Regions from separate parts of the Nonomuraea sp. NPDC047529 genome, predicted to be linked through region 1. Evidence: riboswitches for the same ligand, from Rfam matches in the RefSeq annotation. Region 1 holds a riboswitch; each other region holds the start of a gene.
The links. A riboswitch is a leader RNA that binds a small molecule or an ion and turns the genes downstream of it on or off. The one in region 1 is predicted to bind cyclic di-AMP.
Positions count from the first base shown of each region.

Region 2: linked by a shared signal. The riboswitch ahead of ABZ815_RS26200 (NlpC/P60 family protein) and the one ahead of ABZ815_RS09630 (CHAP domain-containing protein) in region 1 are both predicted to bind cyclic di-AMP.
Region 3: linked by a shared signal. The riboswitch ahead of ABZ815_RS14160 (C40 family peptidase) and the one ahead of ABZ815_RS09630 (CHAP domain-containing protein) in region 1 are both predicted to bind cyclic di-AMP.
Region 4: linked by a shared signal. The riboswitch ahead of ABZ815_RS21895 (C40 family peptidase) and the one ahead of ABZ815_RS09630 (CHAP domain-containing protein) in region 1 are both predicted to bind cyclic di-AMP.

Region 1 is NZ_JBEYTJ010000004.1:230,599-234,801, forward strand. It holds gene ABZ815_RS09625 (class I SAM-dependent methyltransferase) at 1-719, shown strand, start outside; gene ABZ815_RS09630 (CHAP domain-containing protein) at 773-1,468, opposite strand; cyclic di-AMP (ydaO/yuaA leader) riboswitch at 1,481-1,618, opposite strand; gene ABZ815_RS09635 (Gfo/Idh/MocA family oxidoreductase) at 1,736-2,689, opposite strand; gene ABZ815_RS09640 (aldo/keto reductase) at 2,709-3,530, opposite strand; gene ABZ815_RS09645 (hypothetical protein) at 3,628-4,203, shown strand, end outside.
Region 2 is NZ_JBEYTJ010000017.1:131,145-135,347, reverse strand. It holds partial or broken gene ABZ815_RS26210 (hypothetical protein) at 1-636, shown strand, start outside; gene ABZ815_RS26205 (amino-acid N-acetyltransferase) at 647-1,216, opposite strand; cyclic di-AMP (ydaO/yuaA leader) riboswitch at 1,504-1,655, shown strand; gene ABZ815_RS26200 (NlpC/P60 family protein) at 1,662-2,705, shown strand; gene ABZ815_RS26195 (LuxR C-terminal-related transcriptional regulator) at 2,735-2,947, opposite strand; gene ABZ815_RS26190 (cytochrome P450) at 3,226-4,203, shown strand, end outside.
Region 3 is NZ_JBEYTJ010000007.1:221,600-225,802, forward strand. It holds gene ABZ815_RS14145 (response regulator transcription factor) at 1-352, shown strand, start outside; gene ABZ815_RS14150 (DUF2306 domain-containing protein) at 325-951, opposite strand; gene ABZ815_RS14155 (NAD(P)-dependent alcohol dehydrogenase) at 1,129-2,121, shown strand; gene ABZ815_RS14160 (C40 family peptidase) at 2,105-2,659, opposite strand; cyclic di-AMP (ydaO/yuaA leader) riboswitch at 2,690-2,843, opposite strand; gene ABZ815_RS14165 (3-isopropylmalate dehydrogenase) at 2,943-3,989, shown strand; gene ABZ815_RS14170 (branched-chain amino acid aminotransferase) at 4,179-4,203, shown strand, end outside.
Region 4 is NZ_JBEYTJ010000013.1:26,986-31,188, forward strand. It holds gene ABZ815_RS21885 (M48 family metalloprotease) at 1-461, opposite strand, end outside; gene ABZ815_RS21890 (hypothetical protein) at 473-1,303, opposite strand; gene ABZ815_RS21895 (C40 family peptidase) at 1,457-1,939, opposite strand; cyclic di-AMP (ydaO/yuaA leader) riboswitch at 2,070-2,232, opposite strand; gene ABZ815_RS21900 (NlpC/P60 family protein) at 2,628-3,554, opposite strand; gene ABZ815_RS21905 (NYN domain-containing protein) at 3,687-4,203, opposite strand, start outside.

The sequences.
Region 1 (4,203 bases):
TGGACGCCTTCCTCGCCGGTCGGCAGACCCTCTACGCGCTCGAACGCGGCCTGGCCGGCGACGTCGCCGGGAAGGACCTGCTCCACCTGCAGTGCCACTTCGGCATGGACACGCTGAGCTGGGCGCGGCTCGGAGCGCGGGTGACCGGCGTCGACTTCTCCCCGGTGGCGGTCGCGCGCGCCCGCGACCTGGCGGCCGAGGCCGGGCTGGCGGCCACGTTCGTGGAGGCCGACACGCAGCGGTTGCCCGAGTCGCTGGCCGGGGGCTTCGACCTGGCCGTGGCCACGTACGGCGTGTTGTGCTGGATCGGCGACCTGGCCGCCTGGATGCGCGGCGCGGCCATGGCGCTGCGGCCCGGCGGGCGGCTGGTGCTGGTCGACCTGCATCCGGCCTACCAGACGGTGGCCTCGCTCGACCCGCTGGTGGCCGACTGGCCCTACGGCGGCGGCCAGGCCCACCGCGAGACGGTGACCGGCACGTACGCCGACGCCGGGGTGGTGACCGAGGCCCAGGAGACCGTCCAGTACCCGTACTCGGTGGGCGAGATCGTCACGGCGGCGGCGCGCGCCGGGCTCACGGTGGCCGAGCTGGGCGAGCACGTCGCCGCCGAGCTGGACCCGCGCGGGCTGCTGACCGAGGGTGAGGACGGGCGCTACCGGCTGCCGTTCGGGGACTCGCACCTGCCGGTGCTGTACTCGCTGGTGGCGGTCCGGCCCTGAGACGCGGCGAGCGCGCGTCCCTCGTGCGGGACGCGCGCTCGAAGCCGGGGAGGTCAGCCCGCGTACTGCGGGTAGCCGTAGCCGACGACCTGCGACTTCGGCCGGACGCGCTCCTCCACCTTGCCGTTGCCGGTGTTGCCCTCGACCGTGGAGATCGTGCCGTTGCCGTTGTCCTTGACGACGAAGCCGACGTGCTGGATGGCGTCCAGGCTCTTGCTGCCGCTCCAGGAGAAGAAGACGACGGCGCCGGGCTTGGCCTCGGTGCCCCAGCGCTTGTTGGCGGCGAACCACTTGGCGTGGGCCACGGTCCAGGCGTCCCAGCCGACCTGCGGGCGGGCGCCGGTCTGCTCGCCGACCCAGGAGACGAACATCGAGCACCAGGCGGCGTTCACGTAGTCCTGGCGGCTCCCGCCGTCGCGGGCGACGGTCTCGGCGGCGCGCTGGGAGTCGGCGTACCACTTCTGGAACTTGGTGCCGCCGCCGTAGGCGTTCTCGGAGATGCCGACCTGGGCCTTGGCCACGGCCAGGACCTGTGCGGCGGTGACGTTGACCTGGGTCTCCCCGGCCCTGCCGGTCTGGGCGGCGGCCTGCGGCGCGACGGCCGAGTGGCCGGTGGAGGCGGCCGGGTCGACGCTGTCGGCGCCGGCGGCGGTGGCGTGGGCGCCGATCGCGGTGGCGATGATGGTCGCGCCGAGTGCGGCGCGGAGGTGGTTGATCTTCGGGGCACGGATGGGACGGTGCTTGGCCATCGAGGGCATTACTCCTTGCTTCCATGCCGCTTACCGGGTTAGCTGACGGGTTCGGACGTGGAAGCTGCCCTACGGCACCGAAGTGCCGATTCACCCCAAAGGACGTGGGTCCCCGGTTCCGCCCGGAGGCGGATTCAGCGGTCACAGGACGATCCTGTGAAATGTCTTGCGATGGTTGGACAAAGCCGGACAAACCGGACGTCTGCCGCGAGATGCCCCACAAGGTAATACATCGGGCAAGAAGAAGGCAAATGCCTAAAGGCGCAGCTAGGAGAGTTGCCCCCGCGCGTCGGCCAGAAGCCCCATCATGGCAAGGGATTCGTCAAGCGGCATGACGGCGCTCTCGGTCCGGCCCTCGGCCGTGGCGGCGCGCACCTCGCGCAGCTCCCCGGCGTACCCGTTGTCGGCCGGGTCGAGCACCAGCTCCTCCGTCTCCATCGACGGCCCCGACAGCAGCACCCGCTGCGGCGCCCAGAACGGCGCCAGGATGTCGGCCCGCATCGACGTGCCCACCACGCTCGCGTCGTTGGCGTGATGGGCGAGCAGGGACACGTCCACCAGCGCCCGCCGCCCGTCCGGGTAGAGCAGCACCCCGCCCGCCTCCGCGTCGACCCCGCTCGGCGCCAGCGAGCCGGTGATCCGCAGCTCACGCGGCATGCCGAGCAGGAGCTGCGCCAGCCCGAACGGGTAGATCCCCAGGTCGAGCAGGGCCCCGCCGCCCAGCTCCGGCGCCCACAGCCGATGGGCGGGGTCGTAGGGCAGCGCGAACCCGAACGAGGCCCGCACCGAGCGGATCTCCCCGAAACGCGGATCGGCCGCCACCCGCTGGATGAGCGGGTTGAACCGCATCCACATGGCCTCCATGAGGAAGACCCCGGCCGCGCGGGCCAGCGCCACCATGCGCTCGGCGTCGGCCACGCCGGCCGCCAGCGGCTTCTCGCACAGCACGGACTTGCCCGCCGCGATGGCCGCCTCGGCCACCTCCAGGTGCTGGGCGTGCGGCGTGGCCACGTAGACCGCGTCGACGGCCGGATCGGCGCACAGGGCCTCGTAGGAGCCATAGGCCGACTCCGCGCCCAGCTCGTCGGCCAGGGCCCGCGCCCTGACCAGGCTCCGCGAGCCGACGGCGGCCACCCGCATGCCGGGCTCGGCCACGATGGCCGCCCCCACGGTACGCGCGATGCCGCCGGTCGCCGCTATTCCCCAGGTGAAATCTCGCACGCCCGAGATCGTAGAGCGCTCAGGTCAGGTTGAACGAGTCGGGGTCGGGCCCGATGCGCCGCCCAGAGTTCATCGCGCCGATGGCCACCAGGTCCTCGGAGTCGAGGATGAAGTCGAACACGTCGATGTTCTCCTCGATCCGCGCCGGGGTGACCGACTTGGGGATCACCACGTTGCCGAGCTGGAGATGCCAGCGGAGCACGATCTGCGCGGGCGTCTTGCCGTACTTCTCCGACAGCACGCGCAGCGCCGGGTCGGCCAGCAGCCCCTTGCCCTGCCCGAGCGGGCTCCACGCCTCGGTCAGGATGCCGTTGGCCTCGTGGAAGGCCCGCATCTCGCGCTGCTGGAAGTACGGGTGCAGCTCGATCTGGTTGATCGAGGGCGTGATGTCGGTCTCGTCCATCAGCCGGGTCAGGGTGGCGACCGTGAAGTTGGAGACCCCGATGGCCTTGGCCCGGCCGTCACGGTAGATCTTCTCCAGCGCCCGCCAGGCCTGCACGTACTTGTCCTGCTCCGGAACCGGCCAGTGGATCAGGAAAAGATCTACGTAGTCGAGGCCCAGGCGGGCCAGGCTCTCGTCGAAGGCCTGCTCGGCCCGCCCGTGGTCGCCGTTCCACAGCTTGGTGGTGACGAACACCTTCTCCCGTGGCACCCCGGCGGCGCGCACGGCCCGGCCGACGCCCTCCTCGTTCTCGTAGGCGGCGGCGGTGTCGACATGCCGGTATCCGGCGCGCAGCGCGGTCGTCACGGCGTGCTCGGCGTCGTCGGCAGAGACCTGCCAGACGCCGAAGCCGAGCTGTGGTATCTGCACACCGTCGGTGTTGAGCATCAGCGAGTTCATACCCTCCATTGTTCACGTGTCGTTTCTTGCGGCTTAAGCAGGCCGGGTTAGCTTGTGACGGGTCGTGCAAGGCGCTCCACCGGCTGGGGGAAACAGAGTGGTCAGACAGGCGTCGGCCTGGGTGGAGTCTCCGCTCCAGATGCTGTGCGCCGTCGAGGCCCACCATGCCGGGCTGCTCGGCCCGGACACCGTGGTCGTGCCGCGCGCCGGCCTGCGCCCGCTGCGCGCCACCCGCAAGGAGCTGCGCCGCCTCGACCTGCCTCCAGGCCTGGTGCTGGACGAGCCGCGCGAGCGCATGCCGCGCCGCGTCCAGGCCGTGGGCGACGCGTTCTCCGGCAAGGTCCAGGTGCGCTGGCTGACCTCCGACCCCGGCCGCATCGTCGTCGTGGACGACGGCCTGGCCACGCTCAGGCTGCTCGAACTGCTGGCCGCCGGGCCGTACCGGCCGCTGCTGCGGGCGCGGGCGACGCCGTCGCGGGCGCGGGCCCTGCTCGGCCTGGCCGCCGCGCTGCGGCTGCGGATGAGCCGGGTCTCGGTCTTCACCGCGCTGCCCGTCCCCGAGAAGCTGGCCGACGCCGTCCGGGAGGCGGGCGTCGACCTCGTGCACCACGACTTCGCCTGGCTGCGCGCCCAGCCGCCGAGCACGCAGGGCCCCGCCGAGCGCACGGTCGTC
Region 2 (4,203 bases), on a different contig from region 1:
GTACTGCTGGCCCGAGGACTGCGGCTGCTGGCCGTAACCCTGCTGCTGGCCGGAGGCGGGCTGCTGGCCATAACCCTGCTGGCCCTGCTGCCCGTACTGGGCCTCCTGGCCATAGCCCTGCTGCTGCTGACCGTAGTCGGGCAGCGACTGGGGCTGCTGGCCGTACTGCGGCTGCTGGCCATAACCCTGCTGGCCCGAGGCGGCCTGCTGGCCGTACTGGGCCTCCTGGCCATAGCCGGGCTGGGTGTACTGCTGGCCCGAGGACTGCGGCTGCTGGCCGTAGCCCTGCTGCTGGCCATATCCCTGCTGCTGGCCGTACTGGGGCTGCTGGCCGTAGCCCTGCTGCTGGCCGTGCTGCTGTTGCTGACCGTATTGGGGTTGCTGGCCGTAGCCCTGTTGCTGCTGCTGGCCATATGGGGGCTGGCCATAGGCGTCGTCCGCCCGGTAGCCGACCACAGTCACGTCCGGGTCGGGCTCACCGGGGCGACGGCCCTGGTGCTGCCCGTACTCGGGGTTCTCGCCGGATTCGTCCTGTGGATACGGCGGCTGTCCGGTGCTCACCGTGTCACCTCGCTTCGAGTGCGCATGTGGCACGTGTCAGGACACATGCCTGTGCTGCCCAACGTATCGACATAGGTATCAACAATCACCTTTCCAAGTGGTCAAGGTCCGCGTCACCCGATGTCAGATGCAGCAGCATGCGGGTGTTGCCAAGGGTGTTCGGTTTGACGTGTTCCAGATCAAGGAACTCCGCCACACCCTCGTCGTACGAGGCCAGCAACTCGGCGTAGACCTCGGGTGAGACCGGCGTGCCCTGGATGGGGCGGAAACCGTGCCTCGCGAAGAAGTCGACCTCAAAAGTCAGACAGAATACACGTCGCAGCCCCAGATCCTTCGCCTGCCGGACGAGTGCCGAGACGATCCGATGCCCGGCCCCCATTCCCCGGCACGCCGGATCGACCGCCACCGTACGGACCTCGGCGAGATCCTCCCAGAGCACGTGAAGCGCGCCGCAGCCGACGACCTCCCCGCTCAGCTCGGCCACCCAGAACTCCTGGACGTCCTCGTACAGCGTGACCGTGGCCTTCTCCAGGAGCCGCGGACCCGCGCCCGCGTAGGTGTCCACGAGACGCCTGATCGCGCGCACGTCGGGCGTGCGGGCACGCCTGACCACGACCGCGGTCTCGGGGACTGCCACTTCGGCCACCTGCTCCATGGCTCTCCAGGGTACAGATCTCATTACGGCTCAGCCCTAAATCCCACGTCTCGGGCATCTCATCACATGCTGTGTCCAGATGAACACGCCCCGACCTGGAGCTTTCCTCCAGTCGTCACCCCCCAGAATGCTGGACAAAAGGTGCAGAAGCCCGCTTCCGTACGGCTACCCACGAGATCACCTTGTGACCCTTCAGTTGTGAAACCTCTACAGACTCGGTAGTTCCGGTTGAGCGCGAACCCGGAGTGCATTAGTGTCCAGCGACGATGTTCTCCGCGTAATGCGCGCGGAAAGACACGCCCAATTCCCGCAAGGGAAGCCGGGGAACCACCGGTGGCGAGCACCTCGCGCCACCACTCGGGGTGAATCCGATCATCTCGGTAGGGCTGCTCCGGCCCGAACCCGTCAGCTAACCCGGCCGGCGTCGATGAGAGGAGCTTGGTTGGTGAAGCGGACGCTCGATCGCGAGGGGAAGCCGGGGGGCAGGCACGCCCGTCCCCGGGAGCAGGCCAGGCGCTCACGTCGCCTCGGCGTCATCGGCGCCGCCGTCGCCGCGATGCTGTTCGCCGTACCCGTCGGTTCCGCCGCCGCCGACCCGAAGCCGTCGCTCTCCGAGCTGGCCGACCAGGTCGAGAAGATGCACGAAGAGATCGAGACGCTGACCGAGGAGTACAACGGGCAGCGCGAACGGCTGAAGTCCGCGCAGAAGGCCAACGACGCCGCCCAGAAGACCCTGGCCACCAGCGAGTCCGACCTGGCCGCCAAGCGCGCCAGGGCCACGCTGCTCGCCCAGAACGCCTACATCACCGGCGGCCTGGACAAGGCCCTGGTCTTCGCCCAGTCCGACGACCCTGAGACCTTCCTCGACCGGGCCGCGACCACGTACGCGCTCGAACAGCAGCAGGGCGAGGAGGTCAACCAGCTCGCCAAGGCCATGGAGGCCGCCGAGCGCGCCAGGTCGGGCGCCAAGACCCGCATCGCCGAGGTCCAGAAGATCGTCAGTGATCTTGAGGGCAAGCGCTCGAAGATCACCAAGCTGGTCGCCAAGGTCGAGAGCAACCTCTACCGGCGGGCCGTCGGCGAGGCCGGCCGGCCCGGCACCCGCGCCGTACGCGTCAACCTGCCGGTCATCGGCAACGGCAAGGCCGCCCAGGCCGCCAAGTGGGCCCTCACCCAGCAGCTCAAGCCGTACGTGTGGGGCGCCGAAGGGCCGCGCTCCTACGACTGCTCCGGCCTGGTGATGGCCGCCTACCAGCGCGTGGGCATCTCGCTCCCCCACTACACCGGCGACCAGTGGACGGCCGGCACGCACATCAGCCGCGACCAGCTCCGCGCCGGCGACCTGGTCTTCTTCTACAGCGACCTGCACCACGTCGGCATCTACATCGGCGGCGGCATGATGGTCCACGCACCGCAGACCGGCGATGTCGTCCGGATCTCCGCGCTCGGCAATCGGCCGTTCGCCGGCGCCGTGCGCATCGCGGACTGACCGGCGATTCACTTCGGAGTTCCGCGCCGTCAGATGAGCTGGCGGCGCGCCGCCCACGCCACGGCCTCGATCGCCGTGGCCACGCCGATGCGGTCGCAGATGCCTCTGAGCCGCCGGCGTACGGTCCGTCCGCTGATATCCAGCCGTCTCCCGACCCGGTCGACGGTCACCCCTCTGGCCAGTTCAGCCAGTAACGCCAAATCCGCGTGGCTCAGCTCAACGCCTTCAGTGAGCACATCCACCGGGAGCCCTCCCCCCAACAGCAGAACTTGGACCTTTCAGTAGGAGCAAAGCCGCTCGTCTCGGTGAAGGTAAACGCATCGCGGAAAGGTCGTCAAGCACGACAATCGCCGCCCTTGACCAGTGCTATTGACATGATCACTTATATGTGACGTACTCCGCATATGTCGGCACGCCACGGTCCGCTATGAACGGTCCAAACGATCAATTCGGCGGCCCGGTCCAGCCACCGATGAGCGCCACCGACCTCCTGGGTTTTGATCCCTCGGATCCGCAATTTGTGCGCGATCCGTACGTCCGATATCGAGAGCTCCGCGCGGTCGGGGCGATCTTCAGAACGCGCGGCGGGCTGCTCGTCACGACCACGTACGAGCTGTGCGCGGCCGTCCTGCGTGACCCGATGTTCGGTCACGGAACGTCCGCGCCCGTGGCGGAAGAGGCAGGTCAGCCCGGCAGGTCGTTCCTGCTCATGGACCCGCCCGATCACACCCGGTTGCGGAACCTTGTCAGCCGCGCGTTCACCCCGCGCATGGTCGAACGGCTCAGGCCGCGGGTCGCGGCGATCACCGCCGACCTGATCGGACGGCTGCCGGAGGAGGCGGAGCTGATTTCCGGCTTCGCCCACCCGCTGCCGGTGATGGTGATCAGCGAGATGCTCGGGGTGCCGCCGGAGGACCACGAGCGCTTCCGCGGATGGAGCGAGGCTCTTGCCCGCGGACTTGACCCGATGCTGACAGACGCTCTCATGTCGGAAACGGAGCGTTCCAGGAACGAGTTCCGCGACTACTTCCGCCGCCTGATCGCCCTGCGCCGCGAGCGTCCCGGTGAGGACCTCCTGAGCGCCCTCGCGCACGTCGAGGAGTTGACCGAGGCCGAGTTGCTGTCGACCTGCGTGCTGCTGCTCGTGGCCGGCCACGAGACCACCGTCAACCTCATCGCGAACGGCGTGCTGAACCTGCTGCGGCACGGCCTGCTGCACCGCGCCGCCGAGCGGCCGAGGGAGGTGGTCGAGGAGGTGTTGCGCTTCGATCCGCCGGTCCAGCTCACCTCCAGGATCGCGCTGGAGGACAGGGAACTGGGCGGCACGCCGGTGCCCGCCGGCTCGGCCGTGCTCGTGCCGATCGGCGCGGCCAATCGCGATCCGGCCGCGTTCGCCGATCCCGACCGGTTCGACCCGGGCCGCGAGCCCGGCCGGCATCTCGCCTTCGGGCTCGGCCTGCACTTCTGCCTGGGGGCGACGCTGGCCAGGATGGAGGGC
Region 3 (4,203 bases), on a different contig from region 1:
GGGCTTCCTGCTCAAGGACGCCGGCCCCGCGCTGCTCGCCCAGGCGGTGACCGCGGCGGCCGGCGGCGAGGCGCTCATCGCCCCGAGCGTGACCGCGCGCCTGCTGGCCGCGTTCGCCGGGGCCGGGCGTATCGAGGCGCCCGCGCAGCCGGTCGAGGCGCTCACCGGCCGCGAGGAGGAGATCCTGCGCGCGGTGGCCCGCGGCCGGACCAACAGCGAGATCGCCGCCGAGCTGCACATCTCGCTCAGCACGGTCAAGAGCCACGTCGCGAGCCTGATGACCAAGCTCGGCGTGCGCAACCGCGTCGAGATCGCCATGTGGGCCTACGAGACCGACCGCGTACGCACCTGACCCCGGCGGACGACCGACTCGGCCACCGCCAGGTTGATCACCCAGCCCGCGCCGACGAGCAGCGCCCGGCCCAGCTCGCCAGGTGGCCCGAAGGCGGCCAGCCCGAACGCCAGGGTGAACGCCTGCGTGCCCGCGCCGAGCCCGATCGCGTACCCGCGCGTCATCCAGGCCCGATGCCGGGCGACGTCGCGCCGCCGGATCGCGGCCAGGCCGAGCAGGAGGCAGGCGGCCATGGCCGTCCCGAACAGCAGCCGGAAGGCGGCCAGCAGCGTGCCGTCGCCCGCCGGGAGGTCGGAGAAGAGCGTCAGCCACAGCCCTGACAGCGCCGCGACCAGCCCGGACGCCACCAGCGCCCGCCCAGCCACCCGGTGCCACCCGGGCCGCCGGGCCCGGAACCCGGCCTGGAACTGGAACGTGCCGAGGACGCAGAACGCCAGCGACGCCGGGATGTGCAGCAGCACCGGCACGGGCATGGCGAAGAACCGCGCGTTGTCGGCCGTGACGGCGGCGCCGGAGGCCAGCTCGGTCACCCGGAGGGCGCCGGCGACCAGGGGGACGACGCTGAGCGTGAGCAGCCCGGCAGGTGCGATCCATCTCATGGGGAAGAGGGTGACGGCCGCGGCCGTGCCGGGTCATCGCGCGGACGGCCCCTCCCTGTTCGCACCATCGGCGGGACGGGCCGTCGTACTTTCGGCCATCGAGCCGTCGCCTTTCGACCGTTGAGCGTCCGCGCAGGTCGCGCCCACACTGACGGCACATCCACGAGGGAGGAAACGATGAAGGCCTACGTCCTGCGCAGGTTCGGCTCGCCCGACCAGCTCGTCCTGACCGAGGTCGAGCGGCCCGTGCCGCGCGACGACGAGGTGCTGATCCGGGTGCGGGCCACGTCCGTGCAGCCCTATGACTGGCACTTCATGCGGGGAGAGCCGTACCTGGCCCGGGTCATGGGCGGCGGGGTCGGGCTGCTGCGGCCCAGCATCGCCGTCCTCGGGGCCGACGTGGCGGGGGAGGTCGAGGCGGCGGGCAAGGACGTCACGCTGTTCCGCCCCGGCGACGAGGTGTACGCGATGTCCCTGCGGGGCGGCTTCGGCGAGTACGTCTGCCTGCGGCAGGACGAGGTGGCCCCCAAGCCGCGGGGGCTGTCGTTCGAGCAGGCGGCGGCGGTGCCGATGGCGGCCAACACCGCGCTGATCGCGCTGCGCGACGAGGGACGCGTGCAGCCGGGCCAGAAGGTGCTGGTCAACGGCGCGTCCGGCGGTGTGGGCACGTTCGCCGTGCAGCTCGCCAGGTCGATGGGGGCCCACGTCACCGGCGTGTGCGGCGGGCGCAACGCGGACCTGGTCCGCTCGCTCGGCGCGGACGACGTCGTCGACCACACCAAGGAGGACTTCGCGACCTCGGGCCGGCGCTTCGACCTCCTCATCGACGTGGCGGGCGGCCGCCGGCTGTCGGACTGCCGTCGCGTGCTGACCAGGAAGGGCACGTACGTGCTGGTCGGCGGGCCGGCCGGCCGCTGGGTGCAGCCGGCCGGCCACATGTTCGCCGCACTGGCGTCGGCGTCCTTCGTCCCGCAGCGGATCGTCAGGGCGGACGTGGTCCGCTGCGGGAGCAACAGGGCGAACCTGCTGACGCTGACCGGGCTGATCGAGCAGGGGGAGGTCACCCCGGTCATCGACAGGACCTTCCCGTTCGGCGAGATCCCGGCGGCCGTCCGCTACCAGGAGGAGGGACACTCGCCGGGGAAGGTCGTCGTCACAGGGTCGCGGTGAGCATGGCGGGGGCCGGGGCCTTGCGGAGCTGGGCGTAGTCGGCCCAGCGCTTGACGCCCTTGGGGTCGGGGCGTACCGCGCCGACGAAGGCCTGCCTGCGCCACTGCGACAGGCGTTCCTCCTTCACCACGTCGCCGGTGTGGGGGGAGTGGACCATGTAGCCGGGCTTGGAGATCATGCCGACGTGGCCGAGGCCGCTGAAGAACACCAGGTCGCCTGGTTTGAGGTCCTTCCAGGCGATTTTCTTGGAGAAGGCGCCGTACTGATCCGCGGCGACTCTGGGGAGCTCGATGCCGGCGTCCTCGTAGGCCCGGAGCATGAGGCCCGAGCAGTCGTAGCCCCGCTCGCTGGCGCCGCCCCACACGTACGGGGTGCCGCGCTTGTCCATGGCGTATTCGAGGGCGACCTTCCAGGCCGGTTTCGGCACGTGCCGTTCCTGGACCTGTTTCACCTGGGGGCCGGTGAGGGTGATGGCGGGGGTGGGGTCGGCGGGAGCGACGGGAGCGGCGGGCGCGAGACCCGCTCCGCCCGCCGCCACCGCCAGGAGAATGGCGATGCTAGACAGGGGACTGTCCTTCCACGTGGCCGGCCGGGTTAGCTGACGGGCTCGGGCCTGGAAGTAGCCCTACGGCGGTGCTTGAGAGCGGTGCCGATTCGCCCCGGGGGGAAAGATGGGTCCCCGGCTCCACGCAGCGGCTGCGTGGATTAGGCTCGTCGGACTCTAACGAAACGGTCAAAAGGTCGCAATCCCCCCAAAACGGATTGTCCGGAGATTGAGATGATGTGTTCGTCAGCCGAGACGAGCCGGTAAGGTACCGCCCATGGAGTCGCGTAACATCCGCCTGGCCGTCATCCCCGGGGATGGCATCGGTGCCGAGGTCGTAGCCGAAGGGCTCAAGGCCCTGGAGGCCGTGGGCACGAAGATCGAGCCCACCCACTACGACCTGGGCGCAGCCCGCTACCACCGCACGGGCGAGACGCTGCCCGACGCGGTGCTCGAAGAGCTGCGCGGCTACGACGCGATCCTGCTCGGCGCCGTCGGCGACCCCAGCGTGCCGCCGGGCATCCTGGAGCGCGACCTGCTGCTCAAGCTCAGGTTCGAGTTCGACCACTACGTCAACCTGCGCCCGGTCAAGCTGTTCCCCGGCGTCGAGACCGCGCTGGCCGGCGCCACCGCCGAGCACATCGACATGGTCGTCGTCCGCGAGGGCACCGAGGGCCTCTACGCCGGCACCGGCGGCGTCATGCGGCGCGGCACGCCGCACGAGATCGCCACCCAGGAGTCGCTGAACACCGCCCACGGCGTCGAGCGCGTCGTGCGTTACGCCTTCCAGAAGGCGCAGTCGCGGCCCCGCAAGAAGCTCACGCTCGTCCACAAGACGAACGTGCTCACCTTCGCCGGCGACCTTTGGCAGCGCACGGTCAACCGCGTGGCCGAGGAGTTCCCCGACGTCACCACCGACTACAGCCACATCGACGCGGCCTCGATGTTCTTCGTCACCCAGCCCGAGCGCTTCGACGTGATCGTCACCGACAACCTGTTCGGCGACATCATCACCGACCTCGGCGCCGCGATCGCCGGCGGCATCGGCCTGGCGGCCAGCGGCAACATCAACCCCGAGCGCACCTCGCCGAGCATGTTCGAGCCGGTGCACGGCAGCGCGCCCGACATCGCCGGTCAGGGCAAGGCCGACCCGACCGCCACCATCCTGTCCGTGGGCATGCTCCTCGACCACCTCGGCCTGCACGCCGAGGCCGCCAAGGTCGAGCAGGCCGTGGCCGCCGACATCGCCGAGCGCGTCACCGGCCGCGCCGGCCGTTCGACCAGCGAGATCGGCGACGACATCTCCGCGCGAGTATCCGGCTAGGACCGTCTAGCCCCGTACGCGCCTGGCGGTCCCGACGAGGACTGCCAGGCGCTTTTTGGCGTTCAGAGGGTTGAACCCATCCCAACTGCCTCTTGCCATCCCAAATGGCAAGACAATAGGAAGTACGAATACTGCTCGTGGGCAGTAGCTTTCAGGATCGTAGATTCGCAGAGAGTAAGGACCGTCGTCATGACCATCGCTCAGAAGCTCAGCT
Region 4 (4,203 bases), on a different contig from region 1:
TCACCACCCTTGCCACGCTTGCCGCCTTTGCCGCCCTTGCCGTCGCCTCGGCCCTTGCCGGGCTTGCCCGGGGCGTCCGCGCTCTCGGCGGAGTTCTCGGCGGAGTTCTCGGCGGGGCTCTCGGCGTCCTTCGCGTGGGGGCGCTCGTCGGGGGTGGGGGGATGGAGGTGGCGGGGGTCCTCGGTGTCGGGGTCGGCGTCCGCGTCGGGGCGTTCGCCGGGGGTGGGGCCGGAGGTGTCCGGGTCGTCCGGGTCGTCGGGGTGACCTGGGGACTCGGGGGGTTCGGTGGTGCCGGAGGGTTCCGGCGGGCCGCCGTCGCCGGGGCGCCCGTCCTCGTCGTCCCTGATGGCCACACCGCCGCCGTGGCCCGCCGCGACCGCCGTACCGGGCTCGTCGGCCCCTCTGGCGACCGCTCCCGCGGGCTCGTCCCCCTCCCGGGGCGGGTCGTTCCGCTCGCTCATCTGCCTCCCCTTCACGCGAGCTGCTCTCGTACGTACTCGCGCCACCGTGCCGCCAGTGTCTCGGCGGTCAGCCCCACGGAGGCGAGCGCCTGATCGACGCCGGCCACGCGGGCATCACGGTAGAGCCGTACCAGGGTCCCGTCACCGAACCGGTCTGCGAGGAAGCGACACGCCATCCAGGCCTCCTGGTACGCCCGCGCGAGCCGTCCGGGGTCGGCTGCCGTGGGGGCGAAAGCCGCGGCTCCGGGCAACTCGCTCGGCAGCCGGCCGGCCCGTACTTCGGCGGCGAGTTCGGCGGCGGCAGTCCTGACGGGGAGTCCGGCGTCGCGGTAGGCCACGTAGTCGGCGAACCCCTCGTAGAGCCAGACGGGCAGCCGGTCGGTGCCTGCGGCGACGTGCGTGAGCTCGTGGGTGAGGACGACGTCGCGTCCGGTGGGGGTGAGCCGCGCGAAGGAGCCGGGGACGATGATCACCCTCGGGCCGTCGGCCACCGCGGCCAGCCCGTCCAGCGGGCCCGTGCCCGCCAGCCCGGCCGCCTCGGCGTCGGAGTCCGGTACGACGACCAGCGCGCGTACCGGCCGGCCGAGCAGCGCGGACACCCGCCGACCGGCGAGGTCGGCGCGACGGGCGAGATCGGCGAGCACGCCGGGCTCGGCGTGATGCCCCACGACCACGGACCGTCCGCCGCGGACCACCTGACCGCCGCCGGCCCACAGATCGCGCGCCCCGGCGGGCAGGACGGCGCCGGGCGGCGCGTCGGCGACCACGAGAACCGCCGCCAGCAGCAGGACGGGCAGGAGCAGACGCGGACCGCGGAGGGACGGACGCACCTGCGAGGACACGGCCCGATGCTAGTCGGCCCGCGGCCCGCACGCCCCCTTCACGAGACCGGGCCCACGCCCTCTCCGCAAGGCCGGACCTGCGGTTCGCAGCAGGAAGCCGGACATGCGACAGGCCCCGGCCCGGACCGGGGAGGGTCCGGGCGGGGCCTGTTGTCACGCGCCGGGACGCACCGCGCCGACGAACGACGACTTCCGCCATCCGCCCAGTTTGTCGATGCGCACCCGTTCGCCGGTCCTCGGCGAATGGATCATCTTGCCGTGGCCGACGTACATGCCGACGTGGCCCAGCCCGTTGAAGAACATCAGGTCGCCCGGCTTGAGCTTCCGCCAGGAGACCTTGTGCCGAATGCGGGCGAACTGGCTGCTCGTCACGCGTGGGAGTCGCACCCCGGCCTTCTTCCAGGCGTACTGGACGAGTCCGGAGCAGTCGAACGCACCAGGACCCGTGGCCCCGTACCGGTACGGGTCGCCGATCTGGTGCTTGGCGACGGCGACGGCCTTGTGGGCCCTCACCTTCTGCCTGGCGGCCTTCGCCGCCTTGGCCGACCTGGCGCTCTTCGCCGACTTGGCCGACCTGGTGGTGGCCGCCTCGGCGGTGCTGGACACCGCGGTGAGCCTGACGGCCGATTCGCTCACCGTCTGCGCCCCGGCCGGCACGGCATGGAGAACCGCACCTCCGGCCGTCACGGTCATCGTGAGTGCGACGCCCTTCAGGGCGAGACGGGACAGACGGGGGTTATGCAGGGAGGTAGACAGGATTTCTCCTTGTGTCTTCCACGAACGCCTACCGGGTTAGCTGACGGATTCGGGCCTGGAAGTCGCCCTACGGCGCTGAACGCGCCGATTCACCCCTGATCCCGGGGGATGACGGGATCTTTGGGTCCCCGGCTCCGCGCCTCCTGGCTGCACGGACTCGGCAGGTCGCCACTCGATTGATGTGCCTGAATGGGGATATCGGCGGCGACCGACGGATTTTTATGTGGTCCACATCGGGGGTTCCGATGTCGATTCGCGGCTCGCATGGCTTGCCGACCGCGACGCCAGAAACTACGCCGAGGGGTCAAGAAAGTGCAAAGGGGGAGTCAGGTTGTAAAGATCGAATAAAGGCACGAGTAAGGGAGGAAACCCCTGCTGGAGCCACAGGCTCCGTTACCTAAATGTGACCCTTCTCACACTTCCTGACGCAGGCGCTTGTCAGGGCCCTTTGACACCTTTTGTCCCCTTCGTCCCACAGGCCGGAAGAGCGGGCACGCCGGTGGTCCCTGCGGCCTTCGAGACGGGCGGCCGAGGGCGAGTGTCGGGAGGAGTCCCGGTGGACCGGAGGTCAGGGGCGGATGGCTCCGACCAGCGGGCGGCGGTAGTCCGAGAGCCGGACGACCTTCACGACGTCACCCGTCTGCGGCGCGTGGACGATCTTGCCCCCGCCCGCGTAGATGCTGACGTGCCCCAGCCCCTCGCTGAAGATGAGGTCCCCGGGCTGGAGGTCCTTGATGTCCACCTTGCGTCCGGAGCCCCAGGCCCACTGCTGCCACGTCGTACGCGGCAACGAGACGCCGGCCGCGCGCCAGGCGGCCTGGGTCAGCCCTGAGCAGTCGTAGCCGCGCGGGCCCGTGCCCCCGAAGATGTACGGCTTGCCGACCTGGGCGAAGGCGAAGCGCAGAACGGCGGCCGCGTTGCCCGAGGCGGGACCGGTGTACTTGATGCCGGTGCTGTTGGGGTTGCCCGGGTTGTAGGCCCCCAGCTTGTCCAGGAGCTTCTTCTGCTCGCCGACCAGCTTCAGGACCTCGGCGCGCTCCTTCTGGACCGCGTCCCGCTCCTTGTCGGCGTCCGCCAGGGCGGTCTCGGCGTTGTCGCGCTCGACCTTGAGCCCCTTGTTCTCGCGGTCGAAGGCGGCCAGCTTCTCCAGCCGCTCACGCGAGAGCTGCCCGGCCATGGCCATCCCGGCCAGCAGGTTCTCGGGGTCGTCCGCGCCCATCAAGCCCGGCAGGGACGCGACGTCCCCGCCCATCTTGTACGAGTCCACCGCCGCCCTGATGATGTCGGCCCGCAGGTCGGCGACCGTCTGCAGCTTCTGCTTGTAGCGGTCGTTCAGCTTGGTGTAGGCGTTCTTGGCCTTCTTGTACTCCTCGGTCGCCGTGTTGTACCGGTCGACGACCTTGTCGGCCTTGTCGTTCAGCTTCTCCAGCTTGGCCTTGGCCTGCTTGAGAGTGGGCTTGGGATCAGCGAGCGCCGCACCCATCGGGACCGTCATCAGCCCGATCGCGAGACCCGCCGCCAACGTGACCCGGCCAAACCTCACAGCGTCGCCTCCCAGGGATTACACCTGGGGCGAAATAGTACAGAAGTGGCGGGTGGGGTCTCGCCAATAGTGCTAATTCGTAACTTATGCGCGGCCCAACCGGCGCAGCAGCAGACCCGACGGAACGGGTCTGGCGCCCATCCGGCGGACGGACTCGGCCACCTCACGGTCGGAGGAGACGACGGCGATGGCCCGGCCGGGCGGCTCGGCGCGGACGAGCCGGCGGATGAGGTCGTCGGCGATCTCCCCCGGCGCGCTGAACAGCACCCGCACCCCGCGCGGCGCCACCACCTGCACGGGCGCGTTGAGCTCTGCACCGTCGAAGACCACCGTCACCTCGACGCGGGTCTGCGCGACCAGGCCGCCCAGGCCGGTCATCAGCCGGTTGCGCTGGTCGGCGAGGGTGAACGTGCCGTAGCCGGTCTTGGTGACGTTGTAGCCGTCGATGATCAGATGGACCTGCGGCAGCGCCAGGAGCTGGTCGAGGAGCTGCGGGTCGTCGTCGGCCAGGGCCCGCGCCGGCACGCCGCGCACCCCGGGACGCTCGCCGGTGCTGGCCGCGACCGAGTCGGCGGGCTTACTGATCGTGGTGGGCAGCGCC